3 regions of the Pseudomonas sp. H3_E04 genome follow, and region 2 is predicted to be linked to each of the others. Evidence: riboswitches for the same ligand, from Rfam matches in the RefSeq annotation. Region 2 holds a riboswitch; each other region holds the start of a gene.
What was found. Region 2 has a riboswitch for cobalamin ahead of cobO (cob(I)yrinic acid a,c-diamide adenosyltransferase). Riboswitches for the same ligand answer to the same signal wherever they lie in the genome.
Positions count from the first base shown of each region.

Region 1: another riboswitch for cobalamin. It lies ahead of AB4N53_RS05310 (CbtB domain-containing protein); the one in region 2 lies ahead of cobO (cob(I)yrinic acid a,c-diamide adenosyltransferase).
Region 3: another riboswitch for cobalamin. It lies ahead of AB4N53_RS08340 (ABC transporter substrate-binding protein); the one in region 2 lies ahead of cobO (cob(I)yrinic acid a,c-diamide adenosyltransferase).

Region 1 is NZ_CP162797.1:1,154,081-1,160,080, forward strand. It holds gene AB4N53_RS05285 (fatty acid cis/trans isomerase) at 1-152, shown strand, start outside; gene nfuA (Fe-S biogenesis protein NfuA) at 256-840, shown strand; gene cobM (precorrin-4 C(11)-methyltransferase) at 983-1,729, opposite strand; gene AB4N53_RS05300 (cobalamin biosynthesis protein) at 1,808-2,221, opposite strand; gene AB4N53_RS05305 (CbtA family protein) at 2,218-2,919, opposite strand; gene AB4N53_RS05310 (CbtB domain-containing protein) at 2,931-3,128, opposite strand; cobalamin riboswitch at 3,252-3,470, opposite strand; gene AB4N53_RS05315 (hypothetical protein) at 3,504-3,830, opposite strand; gene AB4N53_RS05320 (AzlC family ABC transporter permease) at 3,817-4,515, opposite strand; gene AB4N53_RS05325 (sugar phosphate isomerase/epimerase family protein) at 4,505-5,422, opposite strand; gene AB4N53_RS05330 (ATP-grasp domain-containing protein) at 5,419-6,000, opposite strand, start outside.
Region 2 is NZ_CP162797.1:278,369-284,368, forward strand. It holds gene AB4N53_RS01295 (C40 family peptidase) at 1-438, shown strand, start outside; gene AB4N53_RS01300 (C40 family peptidase) at 654-1,190, shown strand; gene AB4N53_RS01305 (PQQ-dependent sugar dehydrogenase) at 1,317-2,630, opposite strand; gene AB4N53_RS01310 (hypothetical protein) at 2,697-3,281, opposite strand; cobalamin riboswitch at 3,444-3,673, shown strand; gene cobO (cob(I)yrinic acid a,c-diamide adenosyltransferase) at 3,756-4,367, shown strand; gene AB4N53_RS01320 (cobyrinate a,c-diamide synthase) at 4,364-5,746, shown strand; gene bluB (5,6-dimethylbenzimidazole synthase) at 5,743-6,000, shown strand, end outside.
Region 3 is NZ_CP162797.1:1,867,974-1,873,973, forward strand. It holds gene AB4N53_RS08325 (MFS transporter) at 1-917, shown strand, start outside; gene AB4N53_RS08330 (LysR substrate-binding domain-containing protein) at 928-1,797, shown strand; gene phnX (phosphonoacetaldehyde hydrolase) at 1,872-2,699, shown strand; cobalamin riboswitch at 2,848-3,041, shown strand; gene AB4N53_RS08340 (ABC transporter substrate-binding protein) at 3,180-4,193, shown strand; gene AB4N53_RS08345 (FecCD family ABC transporter permease) at 4,190-5,206, shown strand; gene AB4N53_RS08350 (ABC transporter ATP-binding protein) at 5,203-5,967, shown strand.

The DNA of each region.
Region 1 (6,000 bases), 880 kb from region 2:
CCAATCGCTTCGAAAAAATCGTCGAACGCTGGGGCATTCGCCGCAGTCATCCGCAGTTCTGGCGGTATTTCCATGATCTGAGCCAGTACATCCACGAAACCGATCCGGTGGAAGAGGGTGTGCTGGATATGAACCGGTACGAGAACCTTTGAGCATTCGCCGGCGTGTGCCGAGATTCTTTCCTGACAAAAATACTAGGACTTTGTCAGCCGCGCCGATTGGCGTAAACTGCGCCCAAGCCTGCGAGGAGTTTTTATGACCGCTATTACCATTACCGACGCCGCCCATGATTACCTGGCCGATCTGCTCTCCAAGCAGAACACCCCGGGCATCGGCATCCGCGTCTTCATCACCCAGCCTGGCACCCAGTACGCCGAAACCTGCATTGCCTACTGCAAGCCGGGCGAAGAGAAGCCTGAAGATACCGCGCTGGGGCTGAAAAGCTTCACTGCCTACATCGATTCCTTCAGCGAAGCGTTTCTTGACGACGCCGTTGTCGACTATGCCACCGACCGCATGGGCGGCCAGCTGACCATCAAGGCGCCGAACGCCAAAGTGCCGATGGTCAATGCCGACAGCCCGGTCAACGAGCGCATCAACTACTACCTGCAAACCGAGATCAACCCGGGGCTGGCCAGCCACGGCGGTCAGGTCAGCCTGATCGATGTGGTCGAGGACGGCATTGCCGTGTTGCAGTTTGGGGGCGGTTGCCAGGGCTGCGGCCAGGCCGACGTAACCTTGAAGGAAGGCATCGAGCGCACCTTGCTCGAGCGCATTCCTGAGCTCAAGGGCGTTCGCGACGTGACCGACCATACGCAGAAAGAAAACGCCTACTACTAAGGCGTTCGCTGCGAACATGAAAAACGGCGCCCCGTGAGCGCCGTTTTTTTATGGGCAACATTTGCCGCCCATTCGCGAGCAGGCTCGCTCCCACAATGAGATGCAATCCGATGTGTGAGCGAGCCTGCTCGCCAAAGCGCCTTCAAGGGCGATAAAGATGTGCATGCCCGGCGCGATACAGCGAAGATTCGCTGAACACCTCACTGCCCAGCACCCGCCCGACCAGAATCAACGCCGTACGTCGAAAGCCTTTGGCCTCGACCTTGTCGGCAATGTCCGCCAACGTACCAACCACCCAATCCTGATCCGGCCATGTCGCGCGGTGAATAACGGCAATCGGGCAATCCGCGCCGTAGTGCGGCAGCAGTTCAGACAGAATCTTCTCCAGATGATTGACCCCCAAGTGGATCGCCATGGTCGCGCGGTGCTGCGCCAGACTGGCCAGTTCTTCGCCGGCCGGCATCGCGGTCTTGTCGGCGTAACGGGTCAAAATCACGCTTTGCGAGATGTCCGGCAAGGTCAACTCGGCGCCGAGCAGCGCTGCGCATGCCGCTGTAGCCGTCACGCCGGGAATGATCTCGAAAGGAATGCCCAGCTCACGCAAATAGCGAATCTGCTCACCAATCGCTCCGTACAGACTTGGATCTCCGGAGTGCACACGGGCCACATCCTGGCCTTTGGCATGGGCGCTCCTGATCAAATCGATGATCTGCTCAAGGTGCAGCTCAGCGCTGTTGACCACGATTTCGGCTTGGTGTCCTTCCAGAACCGCCGTCGGCACCAGCGAACCGGCGTAGATAATCACCGGGCAGTTGCGAATCAGGCGCTGGCCTTTGACAGTGATGAGTTCGGGGTCGCCGGGGCCGGCGCCGATGAAGTAGACGGTCATCGTTGAATCCTTGGTAAGAAGCGCAGCCGCACCTCAGATGAAGCGTGCTCATGATCGATGGCGGGGATTATCGGGATTTTAACCGGCGCCAGCCAAGGCCAGCGTGGCCTGCGCATATTTCTGCCGGGGTATCAGCAGTTTCACCGGTGCCTGAATCAGTTGCTCGGCCAGCGCCAGCGCGGCGCTTTCCGCCACGCCGTAGCAGCCGGTGCGCTCAAAGGCGATCTGCGATTGATGGCTGAGACGCTGTTGATAGGGCGCCAGCTCGGCACTGTTGAAATACTGCAGTGGCAGGTTCAGTTGTGTGGCCAGTTCCAGCAGACCCGGTTCGTCGCGTTTGAGATCGATACTGGCCAAAGCCCTGACTGCTCGCAGTTCAATGCGATGCGCCTGCAACGCCTGATCGAGTAACGCGCGCAACGTACTGGCCGGGCAGCCGCGCTGGCAGCCGAGGCCGACCACGAGGGTCGGCGCTGCGCGGTCATCGGTCATGCCTGATATTGGCCTGCGCTTTTGCGGCGGAACAACCACGCACTGATCAGGCCCAAGGCCAGCCAGAACGCGACGTTGGTCAGCTGCGAAGCGATTTTGAACTGGGTTTCCAGTGCCTCTGGCGCGAGCATGGAATGCACCTGCGGTTGTGGTGCGCCGATCACATGCGGCACGGCGAGAATCGCCACACCGAGAAGCTTCATCAGCCAGTGGCGGCTGAAGGCGATCAACGCCAGACCGACAGCGGTCGAAGCGGCAGTGCCGATCCACCAGATCTGCCGAGAAGCCAGATCAGCAGCCGCAGTGCCCGGCAATTCAGGTGGCAGCCCCAGCGTCGGTGCGAGAACGAACGTGGCATAACCGGCCAGACCCCAGAGCAGGCCTTGCGAGGTCTTGGTCGGCGCGCGCAGGGTGTACAGGCCGGCGAGCATCAAGGCGAAACCCACCGCCACCACCAGATTACCGCCAGTGGTCGAGACCACGCGCTGCCAGCCGTCTTCCGGCTCCCAGGCTTCGCCATCGTGGCTGTGGGCGGCAGTGCCAGCAGCATGTTCGTGGACTTGCGCGACCGGTTCGGATTTCTCGAAGGTTTCGGCCTGAAGAATCAGTGGCGAGACCCAAAAACTCTGCAGCAAAGTCAGGAGCAGGGCGGCCAGCAAGCCGGTGAATCCTGCGGTTTGCGCGATACGCTTGATCATGTCGGCAGGCCTCAGTGGCACGGGAACGCGGCACTGTGGCGCGTATCGTGGGCGGCGTTGTGCACCGCTTCGATGTGCGAGAAACCGGCGAACCAGACCAGGCTGGCACCGAGGATCGAGGCGAAGAGGGCGGCAGCTACGCGCTGGCCCAGGGTGGTGCTGCTGGAGATGTGGTCAGTGTGGCTGACGGTATTGCTGATGATCGACATAGCGCTTCCCTCTGAAATGTCAGCGGGTAAACAGAGCGCATGAAAAACCCCGCGAGCCGGGCACGCAGGGATTTCGAACAGCGCCCGCCCACCGCGGGTTTGTTTGTGGTCAGCGGCGCTGGTGCGCGCTGGATGTTGCGGGCCGGTCTCCGGGCTTGCGAGGGGCTGGCTTGTCGCCGACCTGCAAGCGTCACCTTCCCATGCCGGGGCACAGTGGATTTGACGCTTCGCTCGCTTACCGTTGCGGGGGCAGCACCGGACTGACATGGCTTTGAGTAAAGCACATGATTCACCGGTTTCCCGTTTCACCCTGTGAAGGGCACCCGTAACAAGGTGTGCAGGAGAACATGGGCGGCGATTGTCGTCAATCGACCGCTAGCGCATTACGAGCAGCACGTAGAGCGCCAAAGCGATCAGAAACGCGTAGTAGGACTTGAGTGGCGTCAGGCTCAGCAGCCAGGCCAGCACCACTGGCGCCATCCACGGCAGGTTCTCTGCGTGCTGGCTGGCCAAGGGATAGAGCGCTGCCGCCAGCAAACTCACCAGCATCGCCACCGAGGTGTATTTGCCCAGTCGGTCAATGAACGTGCGCGCACCGCCGGACAGCCGTTCGACGTCGACCGCCAGGGGCAGCAAACGACAGATTGCCGACACCAGCGCGCAAATCGACACGTACAGCCAGAACGTACTAGGGTCGGTCATAGGCATAACTCGTCAGTACCGTGACGGCGAGCACCAGCAGCAGGCTGATTTCGCCGAGCCATAACAAGCTTGCAACGCTGGCCAGGCCGGCAATCCATTGGCCGTGGAAGCTCTGACGGTCGCGGGCCATCTTGCCCAGCGAAGCGCTGAGAAAGATCGCGATCACCACGTTGGCGTGATCCATCAAGGCATTGTCGGCCAGGCTGGCGAAGCAGTAGCCGGCCACGGTGCCAAGCAGAGCGGCGCCATACAGCAAAAAACACACAGTGTTGGCGTACGGACGGCTGATCGATTGCTGCTCCTTGCGAATCGACATCAGCGTGAAGGCTGCATTGGCCATCACCGCCAGCGCCGGGATGAACGCTTTGACCGGGCCGTCGAGGCTGGATTTCAGGCTCAGAGTGAATACCAGAAAACGCAGGTTGATACTCAGCGCCGAGACCAGCACGCCAAAGGCATTGAGCAGGTGCGCGGGCGTCTCCAGCAGCGTCAGTTGCAACGGCGAGGCCATCACCGTGCCGCTGAACACCACCATGGCCGGCAGTTCCAGACCATGACGGCGCCCGAGCATGCCGATCAGTGTGAACGTCAGCAACAGCGAGAACACGAAGGGCAGCGCGTCGCGGATGCCCGTCGCTATCTCGCTCTGTGATCCAGCTTTCGCCAGACTGGATTCAGCCGGCATGGGTGTTCTGTCGCGCGTCGGCAAGCAAGGTCTCTACGCCTTGTTTGTAGGCCAGCGCCTTCTCCAGGTAATACTCGGTGGAAAAGCGCGGAATGAATTCCTCCACCACCGCCACGCCTCGATAGCCATTGACCGCGAAGCGATTGAGCACGTCGCTCAAGCGCAGATTGCCTTCGCCGATTGGCAGATGTTGGTGGTGCGTGTCGTTGAGGTCGGCAATGTGCAGATGGCGGGTCACCGGTGCCAAAGTGGCGATAGCTGCGAACAAATCTTCGCCGTAGGGCATCAGCGAGCAGAGGTGCGTTACGTCGATGGTCACGAAGCAACCGGTCTCGCGATGGAAACGCAAGTGTTCCTCGACTGTGAAAACCGGGAACTTCGGACGCTGGCCACCCATGTTTTCCAAACACAAAGCGATGCCCGTCGTGTTGCAACGCGCCTTGACCTGATTAATGGACGCGATGAGGTTGTCGAGCAATTCAGCGTTTTCCAGATGATCCTTGTAACCGGGATGAAAAGTCACGCTGGTCGCACCGGCCGCGCGCGAGAACTCCACGGCTGCGCTCAGGCAGTCGACGGCCTGGGCACGCTCGGCCTGATCCGCAGAGCACAGGTTGTACTGTCGCCCCCACCACCCGGCATGCACTGTCAGCGTGATGCCTTTGTGCTGGATGAAGTGGTGAATCTGCCGGGCAAGTTCAGCGCGCTGCCCGGTGTCGAGAGACCAGAACACCTGTTCGGCGTCCTCGCCGATTTCAAACTCCACTGCCTTGAAGTGCCGGGCCAGATCAGTGATCGAACCAAGGATGTCTGCGGGATTGTCGTACACATTGGTTGAAAACGAGATCAGCGGAAAGTCAGGGCTGATCGGTCCATCGATGTGGTACAGCGTTTCGTCTCTGCTCATTGCACCTGTCCTTGGGGATTGAAAGGTGGGTTGGAAATCGCCGCGTTGAAAAGCACCGGGTCATCCGCTTCACAGCAGGCGAGCAATACGTAGCCGTGGCGATCGGCGGAGCGGTGGATGGGGTGGCCGAACTTCTCGTGATTGAGGCTTGCCCGCAAGGCGAATGGTTGTCGCAGCAGGCTTGCCTTGAGTGGCTGCGGATCGGTTGCAGGGTCCGCTTCGATGTAGCGGATGGCCATTTTCACAAACTGTTTTGCGGGCGTCGGCAGCGCAATGCCGGTCATGCCGGCGATCGTGCTGGCGGCGAGATGCACGCCGGTGGTTTTCCAGACCATTTCCCAGATCTGGTCACCGCCGAAGCGGGTCTGGGTTTCGATGAAATGCAGGCGTGAACCGTCGAGCTTGATCTCGGTATGCGCCGGCCCCCAACGATTGCCCATGCGCTCAAGCAGCCACAGCACTGCCTCTTCGATCCGGGCGCGACTGGCGCTGTCGAGCGTGGCGGGAAAATCATGTCCGGTCTCAACGTAGCCCGGCGCGCCGCTGGTGTGTTTGCGGGTGATACCGAGAATCTGATG
Region 2 (6,000 bases):
AGCAAGCCTTATCAGCTGCCTGTCCTGGCTGACAGCATCCTCGAACGCGGCATGTCCCTGATCGGTACCCGTTACCGTTTCGGCGGTACCTCTGAAGCCGGCTTCGATTGCAGCGGTTTCATTGGTTACCTGTTCCGCGAGGAGGCGGGCATGAATCTGCCGCGCTCCACTCGCGAAATGATCAACGTCGATGCGCCGCTGGTTTCGCGCAGTAACCTTGAGCCGGGTGATCTGCTGTTCTTCGCCACCAATGGTCGTCGCGGTCGTGTCAGTCACGCCGGGATCTATCTGGGTGACAACCAGTTCATTCACTCCAGCAGTCGTCGCAGCGGCGGTGTTCGCATCGACAGCCTGGGTGACAGCTACTGGAGCAAGACCTTCATCGAAGCCAAGCGTGCACTCGCCATGGCTCCGACTGTGGTCACCGCTCGCAAGTAATCCCGATGTCGCTGCGTTCGCGGCGACAGCACGGTGCGGCAACGGAATAGACGTAAACTTTACAAGGTGAAGTTAAAGTCTTACTTGAAGTTTGCCGCGTAGCCGCTAGAATCCTGAATCTATATTGATGGCAAACCGCCTGCGTGATGACGCAGGCGGTTTTGTTTCTGTCCATTCGGCAGAGAAAGCCGCAGCCAGATCAGGATGTTCTGCTTATGACGATGTCGGCCCGCCTCACCTTGATCCTTTGCGCCGCGCTGCTCAGCGCCTGCGCCAGCCGCACACCGCCGCCAGCCCCCGTGGTTCGCGCGCCAATCGTGTTCGCGCCTTCCCAGGCTTTTTCTCCTGTTGCTGAAGACGTGCTGTTCCGCGCCCTCGGCCTGGTCGGCACGCCGTATCGCTGGGGCGGCAATACGCCAGATTCGGGCTTTGATTGCAGTGGTCTGATCGGTTTCGTCTACCGCGACGCGGCGGGAATTTCGCTGCCACGCTCCACCCGGGAAATGATCGTCATGCAGGCGCCGAATGTCGGCAAGGAAGGCTTGCAGACGGGCGACCTGATCTTCTTCGCCACCAACGGCGGCTCGCAGGTCAGTCATGCGGGGATTTACGTCGGCGAGGGGCGCTTCGTGCATGCGCCGGCCACGGGCGGCACGGTCAAGCTCGACAGTCTGTCTAAGGCTTATTGGCAGAAGGCGTATCTGAGCGCCAAGCGGGTGTTGCAGCCGGGGCAGCTGGCGCATAACCCCTAGCGCGTTGCATAACTAAATGTGGGAGCGAGCCTGCTCGCGAAGGCGGAGTGTCAGTCGACAATGATTTGACTGATAAACCGCTTTCGCGAGCAGGCTCGCTCCCACATTTTTTGCTTCGCGCTTAGCTCACTTGCTGGCCGAAACGCGCCAAATTTTGTTCCCGACATCATCCGCCACCAGCAAGCCACCTTGCTGATCGATCACCACGCCCACCGGGCGGCCCAGCGCGTTTTCGTCCTTGTCGAGGAAGCCGGTCAGCACATCCACCGGTTGCCCGGTCGGCTTGCCGCCAGTGAACGGCACGAAGATCACTTTGTAGCCACTGTGCGGTTTGCGATTCCACGAGCCGTGCTGGCCAATGAACGCGCCTTCCTTGAATTGCGCCGGCAGGCTGTTGCCCTCGGCGAAAGTCAGACCCAGCGAAGCCGTGTGCGGGCCGACGGCGTAATCCGGCGCGATGGCCTTGGCCACCAGATCCGGATTCTGCGGTTTGACTCGCTCATCGACGTGTTGACCGTAATAGCTGAATGGCCAGCCATAGAAGCCGCCGTCCTTGACCGAGGTGATGTAGTCCGGCACCAGATCGCTGCCGATTTCGTCACGCTCGTTGACCGCTGTCCACAATGCGCCGCTGGTGGGTTCCCAGGCGAGGCCGTTGGGGTTGCGGATACCCGAGGCGAAGATCCGGTGATTGCCGGTTGCGCGATCGACTTCCCAGATCGCGGCGCGGCCTTCTTCCTGATCCAGACCGTTTTCGCCGACGTTACTGTTCGAGCCGACGGTGACGTACAACTTGCTGCCGTCCTTGCTGGCGATGACGTTCTTGGTCCAGTGGTGATTCAACGTGCCGCCGGGCAAGTCGACAACTTTGATCGGTTGGGTCTTGATCTCGGTGGCGCCCGGCTCGTAATTGAAACGCAGCAGGCGGTCGGTGTCGGCTACGTACAAATCGTTGCCAACCAGCGTCATGCCAAACGGCGAGTTGAGATTCTGCAGGAACACCGTGCGGGTTTCTGCGACGCCATCGTGGTCGGCGTCGCGCAGCAGGGTGATGCGGTTCGGGCTGGGCACGCCGGCGCCGGCCTTGCCCATGACTTTCTTCATCACCCAGCCGCGAATGCCTTTGCTGTCGTCAGGCTTGGGCGGCGCGTTGGTTTCCGCCACCAGCACATCGCCGTTTGGCAGCACATAGAGCCAGCGCGGGTGATCAAGGCTTTCGGCAAACGCGGCGACCTGGGTACCGGCCACTGCGGTCGGTTTCGTGCCGTCCGGCCAGCCCACCGCCGGGGCGATGTTGACTGTCGGGATCAGCGTCTTGTTCGGTTCGGGCAATTTCGGCGACGGGCCGGTGCCGTCGGAGACTTGCAGGCTGGAGGTTTCACCGCAGGCGGCGAGCCCGCCTGCGACGGCGATGATAAGAGCGAGTTGGGCCTTGCGCATTGCTGATCTTCCCTATGAATGCATTCCTAAACATAGAGGAGGGCGCAGGCCCGATGGTTCAACTGCTCAACCGCGGGCTTCCTTGAACAGCACGGCGATGCCCGGATGATAGTTGCCCGCGTCGCTGTGCAATTTGCGATAGGCGTAGGGGAAATACCAGGCCACTGCGCAGGTGTGTTCCTTTTGCAGGTCGTCGACCATGTCCTGCAGTTCTTCGGGGCTGGCGCTGTGCTGGGCTTTTTGCGGAGCGACGAAGAGGCAGCCGAGCTTCAGATCGCTGGCGTAGCTGATGCGTTTGGCATCCACGGTGATGTCGAGCAGGGCCTGGGTCAGGTTGAGGTTGTTGACCCGTGGCCAGCGTTGCGTGGCCTGAATGAACGCGCGGTCTTCGGCGCCGGCAATCAGCAGGTCCGCGCGGGCATTGCGCTCGCCTTCTTCGTTCTGTTTGCGCGTGGCGGTGTCGGTCAGCGTGACCATTTCCGCCATCCACGCCGCTGCCGATAGCAGGCCGAGATTGGCTTTCTCGTCGTGCCAGTACGGCGTGTCGTTGTCGCCGCGTACTGTGTTGTAGCGATCGATACAGTCAAACCAGCGTTCCAGCACCGGGCGCAGAAATTCCAGGCGCGGGTTGCTGATGATCATGCCTTGCATCGTCGTCATCCTTATTGTTGTAGTGGGCTTTTTGAAAAAAGCATGGCTCTTTGATATCACTTGTCACAGTCTGGCACAAGATTGCCGCTGCACAATTGATCAGCGGCAGTTATTCGCGCCCGAAGCGCCTCTTCAATTGACGCTCCACCCCCAACCCTCTAACCTTCGCCGCTTGTTTCAGGTGCTCTGTGGCCCCGCGTCGACAGAGTGAAACAGGGAAGCCGGTGAGGGTGGACTTCAAGCGAAGCCACGACGATCCCGGCGCTGCCCCCGCAACGGTAAATGAGTGAAAACTGCGCCTTGAGCCACTGCCTCGAAAGAAGCGGGAAGGCGCGCAGTCAGGCGAACCGCCGCTCATGAGCCCGGAGACCGGCCTGATCCATCTCAGCGGCATCACGGTGGGCGATGCCAGGCTTTTTGCCGTCTATTCTTGTGCCTGCCCGCCGTTATCCAGCCTCAACGGAGAGCTCCCCCATGACTGATTCCCCCGAGCGTGACGAACGCCATCTGGCGCGCATGCAGCGCAAGAAAGCCGTGATCGACGAACGCATCGCCAATTCGCCCGACGAGTGCGGCCTGGTGCTGGTGTTGACCGGCAATGGCAAAGGCAAAAGCAGCTCGGCGTTCGGCATGCTCGCCCGTGCCATGGGCCACGGCATGCAGTGCGGCGTGGTGCAGTTCATCAAGGGCCGCAACAGCACTGGCGAAGAATTGTTCTTCCGCCGCTTCCCCGAGCAGGTGCGTTTCCACGTCATGGGCGAAGGCTTCACCTGGGAAACCCAGGATCGTCAGCGCGACATCGCCGCAGCGACTGCCGCTTGGGAAGTCTCGCGCGAATTGTTGCGCGACCCTTCGATCGGTCTGGTGGTGCTCGATGAATTGAATATCGCCCTCAAGCACGGCTACCTCGATCTCGATCAGGTGCTCAGCGATTTGCAGGCGCGTCCGCCGATGCAACACGTGGTCGTTACCGGTCGCGGCGCCAAGCCGGAAATGATCGAGATGGGCGACACAGTTACCGAAATGGGCATGCTCAAACACGCCTTCCAGGCCGGAATCAAAGCGCAGAAAGGCGTCGAACTTTGAAGCAATCACGTCACTGCCCGGCGGTGCTGATCGCCGCGCCGGCCTCCGGTCAGGGCAAGACCACCGTCACCGCAGCGCTCGCCCGATTGCATCGCAATCAGGGGCGCAAGGTCCGCGTATTCAAGTGCGGGCCGGATTTTCTCGACCCGATGATCCTCGAGCGCGCCAGCGGTGCACCGGTGTATCAACTGGACATGTGGATGGTCGGCGAGCAGGAAAGTCGCCGGCTGTTGTGGGAAGCCGCCGCCGAGGCCGACCTGATTCTGATCGAGGGCGTGATGGGCCTGTTCGACGGCACGCCATCCAGCGCTGATCTGGCGCGCCACTTCGGCGTACCGGTGCTTGGGGTGATCGACGGTACCGCCATGGCGCAGACCTTTGGTGCTTTGGCGCTGGGCCTGGCGAAGTATCAGCCGGACTTGCCGTTCGCTGGCGTGCTGGCCAACCGCGTTGGCACCTTGCGCCACGCGCAATTGCTCGAAGGCAGCCTCACCGAAGGTCTGCGCTGGTACGGCGCACTGTCCCGCGAGACCGGCATCGAATTGCCGAGCCGCCACCTGGGCCTGGTTCAGGCCAGCGAATTGAATGATCTGGACCTGCGTCTCGACGCGGCCGCCGATGCGCTCGCCAGCAGTTGCCAAGTTGCACTGCCACCGGCCGTTGAATTCGCCGCGCCTGACGTCATCGCCGCCGAACCTCTATTAAAAGGTGTGCGCATCGCCGTCGCCCGCGATGAAGCGTTTGCCTTCACCTATGGCGCCAGTCTCGATCTGCTGCGGGCGATGGGCGCCGAGCTGCAGTTCTTCTCGCCGATCCGCGACACGCAATTGCCCGAGGCGGACAGCCTGTATTTGCCGGGCGGCTATCCAGAGCTGCATCACGTCGCGCTGGCGCAGAACATCTCGATGCTTGCAGCAATCCGCGCGCACCACGCGGCGGGCAAGCCGTTGCTCGCTGAATGTGGCGGGATGCTTTATCTGCTTGATTCGTTGACCGATGTCGAAGGTACTCGTGCTGAGCTGGTCGGTTTGCTCAAGGGCGATGCAGTGATGCAGAAGCGTCTGGCGGCGCTGGCGTTGCAAGCGGTTGAGCTGCCGGAAGGGGAGTTGCGCGGGCATACCTACCATCATTCGCTGACCACCACCGAGCTGACGCCGATTGCCCGTGGGCTGAGTCCCAATGGCGGGCGCGGCGCTGAGGCGGTTTATCGCGAGGGGCGGATGACGGCTTCCTATGTGCACTTTTATTTTCCGTCCAATCCGACCGCAATTGCTGCATTGTTTGCGCCAGACCGTGAGGCCGCCTTCGCGAGCAGGCTCGCTCCCACAATGGATCACCTGAACCCTGTGGGAGCGAGCCTGCTCGCGAAAGGGCCATGACCGACAACACTTTCTCCGAAGCCGAACGCGCAGCGGTCTACAAAGCCATCGCCGAACGTCGCGACATGCGCCATTTCACTGGCGGAAGCGTCGAGCCGCAGTTGCTGCGTCGTCTGCTCGAAGCCGCTCATCAAGCGCCAAGCGTCGGCCTGATGCAGCCGTGGCGCTTCATTCGTATCAGCGATCGTGCTTTGCGCGGGCAGATCCGCGATCTCGTCGAAGACGAACGTATCCGCACCGCCGAAGCCCTTGGC
Region 3 (6,000 bases), 1.6 Mb from region 2:
TGGGCTGGGCGCCGGGCGGTCGGCTGATTGCCAATTGGTGGGCGGCGGGCGAGCGCGGCAAGGTGTATGGCTTCTACACTTTCGCCGCCGGCTGCGCTTCGGTTCTGTCTTACGTCACCTCTATCGTCGTGCTCGAAGTACTGCAACTGGAATGGCGCTGGATCTTCCGTTTGCCGGTGCTGCTGATGCTCGCCGGCGGGATTATTTTCTATCTGGTTGCACGCGAACGCCCACAGGATCTGGGCTTCGAACCGGTGGGTGATACCGGTGTGGCCAACGCTGACGACAAACATCAGGAAGCGGCACAGGGTGAAGTCGAATCCTCGGCACAACGCTACAAAGCCGTACTGAAGAACCCTCGCCTGCTCATCGCCGCGCTGTCACTGGGCTTTCAGAACGCGGCGCGCTACGGCTTGATCGTCTGGGTGCCGGTGCACTTTCTAGGCGCTGACTGGAAAAGTGGTGACGGCATGATCGATCCGAAATGGATCACCGTCGCCCTCCCCGTCGGCATGGCGGTTGGCGCGTTGAGCAACGGTTGGGTGTCAGACAAGTTGTTCGGCTCCAAGCGGTATCTGGCGATCATGCTTTATATGTTGCTCGGCGCCGCGACCAGCCTGTGGATGTGGAGCCTGCCCCCACACAGCGTCATCGGCCTGATCGCCCTGTTCCTTTGCGGCTTTTTCGTATACGGCCCGGCGTCGAGTTTCTGGGCGCTGTGCCCGGATCTGGTCGGTGCCAAACGCGCCGGTACGGCGACCGGAATCATGAACTTTTCCTCCTATCTGTTCGCCGGATTGGCCGAGCCATTGATCGGTCGTTTGCTTGACACCACAGCAAACACGTCTCTCATCTTCATAGTGGTCACCAGTGCCTGCCTGTGCAGCGCGGCAGTGGCATTGTTCATTCGACGCTGACGGGGCTTGCATGTACCAGTATCACAAGTGGTTGCGTTCGTTTCATGCGGTAGCCAAGACCGGCAGCTTCACCCTTGCTGCCGAGTACCTCTGCGTCGGTCAGCCGACCGTCAGCGAACAGGTCAACGCACTGGAGAACACCTTCTCGGTCGAACTGTTTCATCGCCGTGGCCGCTACATCGAAATGAGCGCCGCCGGGCACAAGCTCTATGCGATCACTCAGGGGCTGTTCGGTCAGGAGGATGAAGCCGTGCAACTGTTGCAGAGCTTCAAGCAGCGCAAGACCGGCATGCTGCGCCTCGGCGCGGTGTCACCGCCGATTGCCATGAATCTGACCTATGAGCTGATGCAGCGCCACCCGGATATCGAACTGGAAACCTCGTTTTCCTCGGAAAAGGACACCCTGGCGCGGTTGTTCAACTTCGATATCGACGTGGCGATTCTGGCCTTGTCGGAATTCGATGAGCGCTTCCACACGCGGCTGTATCACCGTTATCCGATCATCGCCGTGGTCCGCGATGACCATCCGTGGGCCGGTAAGGCGCAGGTTCACGTCAGTGAAATCAGCGGCGAAAAATGGGTGATGCGCGAATCCAGTGCGCGTACCCGGCAACTGGTGGAAGAAAGCTGCAAACGGCTCGATATCGAGCTCAATTGCGTCATGCAACTCAACAGCCGCGAAGCCATCGTCCACGCGATCGTCAAAGGCATCGGTATCGGTTTTGTCTCGGCCGTGGAATACGCCGAGACCCCGGGCACCAGGCCGATCACCTTTGTCGATCACCCGTTCTTCATCGAATACCACCTGTGCTGCCTCGGCATCCGCAGGAACCGGCCAGTGATTGCCGAACTGTTTGATGCGAATCCACCGCTGACCTGATCAGCCCTGCCCCTTGAACCGCCTACCTCATTGTCGAGGGACGGCCCACGCTTACCTGAAAACGGAGATTGACCATGCAGTACCAACAACCGACTCATCTGCAAGCCGCGATCCTCGACTGGGCCGGCACCGTTGTCGATTTCGGCTCGTTTGCGCCGACGCAGATTTTCGTCGAAGCCTTTGCCGAGTTCGGCGTCGCCGTGTCGCTGGAGGAAGCGCGCGGGCCAATGGGCATGGGCAAGTGGGATCACATCCGCACCCTGTGCAACCTGCCGCAGATTGCCGAACGTTACCGCGCGGCGTTTGACCGCTTGCCGAGTGACGACGATGTGACGGCGATCTACGAACGATTCATGCCGTTGCAGATCGAAAAAATCGCCCTGCATTCGGCGTTGATTCCGGGTGCACTCGAGGCGATGGCGGCGTTGCGCGACAAGGGTTTGAAAATCGGTTCGTGCTCGGGCTATCCGGCGGTGGTGATGGCCAAGGTCGTCGGACTGGCAGAGGAAAATGGCTACGTCGCCGACCATGTCGTCGCCACCGATGAAGTGCCCAATGGCCGTCCATATCCGGCGCAGGCGTTGGCCAACGTGATTGCCCTGGGCATCAATGACGTGGCCGCCTGCGTCAAGGTCGACGACACCTGGCCGGGAATTCTCGAAGGGCGCGCCGCCGGCATGTGGACGGTGGCGTTGACCTGTTCCGGCAACGCGCTGGGCCTGACCTATGAGCAATACAAGGCGTTGGCGTCGGATCGACTGGCGGTAGAACGCGCGCGGATCGGCAAGATGTTCGCCCCTTCGCGCCCGCATTACCTGATCGATACCATCGCTGAACTGCCTCAGGTGATCGACGACATCAATGCGCGTCTGGCCCGGGGTGAAACTCCGCAAGCCAGCTGAGTCGGCCCTGACCGTGATCGTTCCCGCGCTCAGCGTGGGAACGATCCCATCACTCCCTTGAACTGCCGGAAGCAAGGTTGGCGTGACAGCAGACGCCTGCTGCTAATGCTCGTCGCGATAGATTGGTCTCCCCTTCAGCGGCTCGATCGACTACCATGCCGCCGCCGGTTTCCACACGGAATTAATAGGGAATCCGAAATGCTTGCACAGCATCAATCGGAACTGCCCCCGCAACTGTAGGTGCCGAGCCTGCTCCTTGACTGCCACTGGGTGAATCCCGGGAAGGCCGGAGCGTGGCGATGACGCATCAGTCAGGAGACCTGCCGGCACAGTGACTGACTAACCGGCGGGGTGTCCGGGAAGGACATCGTGCCGTGCGCGTTTTTCAATGCCGGCCTTGCGCAGTTTCCACGACCGCGCCCGAGGTGTGTTTCCAACCGTACCCGCCCGCTCACGTACGGTTCCCCTGGAGACTGCCCCATGCTGCTGCCCCGCGTTGCCACCCTGCTCACCGCTCTGAGTCTTTGCGCCCTGGCGCAAGCGGCGCCGACTACGTATCCGCTGACCGTCGAAAACTGCGGCAGCAGCCTGACCTTTCAGCACGCTCCTGCGCGCACGGTGACCATCGGCCAGGCCGGTACGGAAATGCTTTATGCCTTGGGCCTGGGCGACAAAGTCGTCGGCACTTCGCTGTGGTTCAACGATGTGCTGGGCACATACAAAACGCAGAACGACAGGGTCGAGCGTCTCGCCGACAACGAGCCAAGTTTCGAAGCGGTGATCGGCAAACGCCCGGAACTGGTCGCCGTCGAGCTGGAATGGATGGTCGGCCCGCAAGGCGCGGTCGGCACCCGTGAGCAGTTCCATGAACTGAAGATTCCCACCTATCTGCTGCCCTCTGATTGCGAAGCCAAGGACAACCTCGTCGGCTCGGACGGCACGCGGCTGGCGCCGTTCCGCATCGACAGCATCTATAAAGCCGTGAGCCAACTGGCGGCGATTTTCGACGTGCAGGCGCGCGGCGAGCAGCTCAATGAGCAGCTCAAAGCCAGCCTCGCACAGTCGATCGCCACGGCGACAAAACAGCAGCGCAAAGACGTCAGTGCACTGGTGTGGTTCTCCAGCGCCGAGATGGACATCGAGCCGTTCGTGGCCGGACACAAAGGCGTTCCCGATTTCATGCTCAGCACCCTCGGCGTGCGCAACGTCGTCGAGTCGGATGAAGAATGGCCGACCGTCGGCTGGGAAACCATCGCCAAGGCCAACCCGACGTTTCTGGTCATCGCGCGCATGGATCGTCGGCGTTTCCCGGCTGACGATTATCAGAAGAAACTCGCCTTTCTGCGCAGTGATCCAGTGACGCGCAACATGGACGCGGTCAAGCACAACCGCATCATCATTCTTGACGCCATGGCCATGCAGGCCAGCCTGCGCACCTTCGACGGCCTCGCACAACTGGCCACGGCCATCAACGGCTACGACCTGTCGCAATGAGCAGACGCCTGATCCGTTTGCTGCTGGTTCTGTTGACGCTATCGGTCGCGCTGATCGGCGGCGTGGCCATTGGTGAGACTTCAATCGAGCCGAGCGTGGTGTTGCAGGTGCTGGCCAACAAGCTGTGGGGTGCCGGTTATGTGCTCGACCCGATCGACGAAGGCATTGTCTGGAACTATCGCCTGACTCGCGCTTTGGTCGCGGCGGCCTGCGGCGCCGGTCTGGCGACATGCGGGGTGATTTTGCAGTCGCTGCTGCGCAATCCGTTGGCCGATCCGTATCTGCTGGGAATTTCCGCTGGCGCCTCGACCGGCGCGGTGATGGTCGCGCTGCTTGGCGTCGGCGCAGGGGCGATTTCATTGTCGGTGGGTGCCTTTGCCGGTGCGGTGACGGCGTTCGCGCTGGTGATCCTGTTGGCGCGGGTCAGCGGCACGGCCAGCGGTACCGGACAGATCATTCTTGCCGGGATCGCCGGCTCGCAGCTTTTCAACGCCCTCACCGCGTTTCTGATCACCCGCTCGGCCAGTTCGGAACAGGCGCGCGGGATCATGTTCTGGCTGCTCGGCAATCTCGGCGGCGTGCGCTGGCCGTCGGTGTGGCTGGCGGTCCCAGTGGCCTTGCTCGGGCTGGTCGTTTGCCTGTGGCACCGGCGGGCGCTGGATGCGTTTACCTTCGGCGTGGATTCGGCGGCATCCCTCGGCATTCCAGTGCGACGTGTGCAAATTCTGTTGATCGGCTGCGCCGCGCTGGTGACGGCGGTGATGGTGTCGATCGTCGGCTCGATCGGCTTTGTTGGCCTGGTGATTCCCCACGCCGCGCGGTTGTTGCTCGGCACGGGGCATGCGCGTCTGCTGCCCGCCAGTGCACTGGGCGGCGCGGTGTTTCTGATTGCCGCCGATGTGCTGTCGCGGACCCTGATCAAGGGTCAGGTGATTCCGGTCGGCGTGATCACCGCGCTGGTCGGCGCGCCGGTGTTCGCCCTGATTCTGGTGGGCCGGAGATCGGCACGATGAACGCGGTATTGAGTTGTGCGAGTGTGGGCTTCAAGGTGCGTGGCGCCGAGTTGCTTAACGGTGTCAGTCTCGACGTTCAGCGCGGCGAGACGCTGGGCATTGTCGGCCCGAACGGTTCGGGGAAATCCACTTTGCTGAAACTGCTCGCCGGCCTGCGTGAGCCGAACGAAGGCCAGGTGCAGCTCGACGGTCAGGCGCTGGGCACAATGTCGCGGCGCAGCATCGCGCAGACGCTTGCGGTGGTTGAGCAACAGGCCGATACCGACGATGGCATCCGCGTATTCGACGCCGTGGCGCTGGGGCGTACGCCGTGGTTATCGGCGCTGCAACCGTGGTCCCCCGCCGACGACGCCATCGTCGAGCAAGCGCTGGTCGACGTTGACGCCGTGCACCTGCGTAAACGCCTCTGGCGCAGTCTTTCCGGTGGCGAACGTCAACGCGTGCACATCGCCCGCGCACTGGCGCAGCGCCCGCAGATCCTGCTGCTCGACGAACCGGCCAACCACCTCGACATTCAGCACCAGTTGAGCATTCTGCAAGTGGTCCGCGCACTGCCGGTGACTACGCTGATCGCCCTGCACGATCTCAACCAGGCGCTCAAGTGCGATCGCCTGGCGGTGCTGGAGCGCGGGCGTCTGGTGGCATTGGGCGAGCCGCTGCACGTGCTGACGCCGGAGCGGTTACAGACGACCTTCGGGGTCAGGGCGCACTATCTGACGGACCCGTTCGATGGTGCGCCGATATTGCGTTTTCTTACCTGACTCATTTGTGTCTGACCTGCCGCTTTCGCGAGC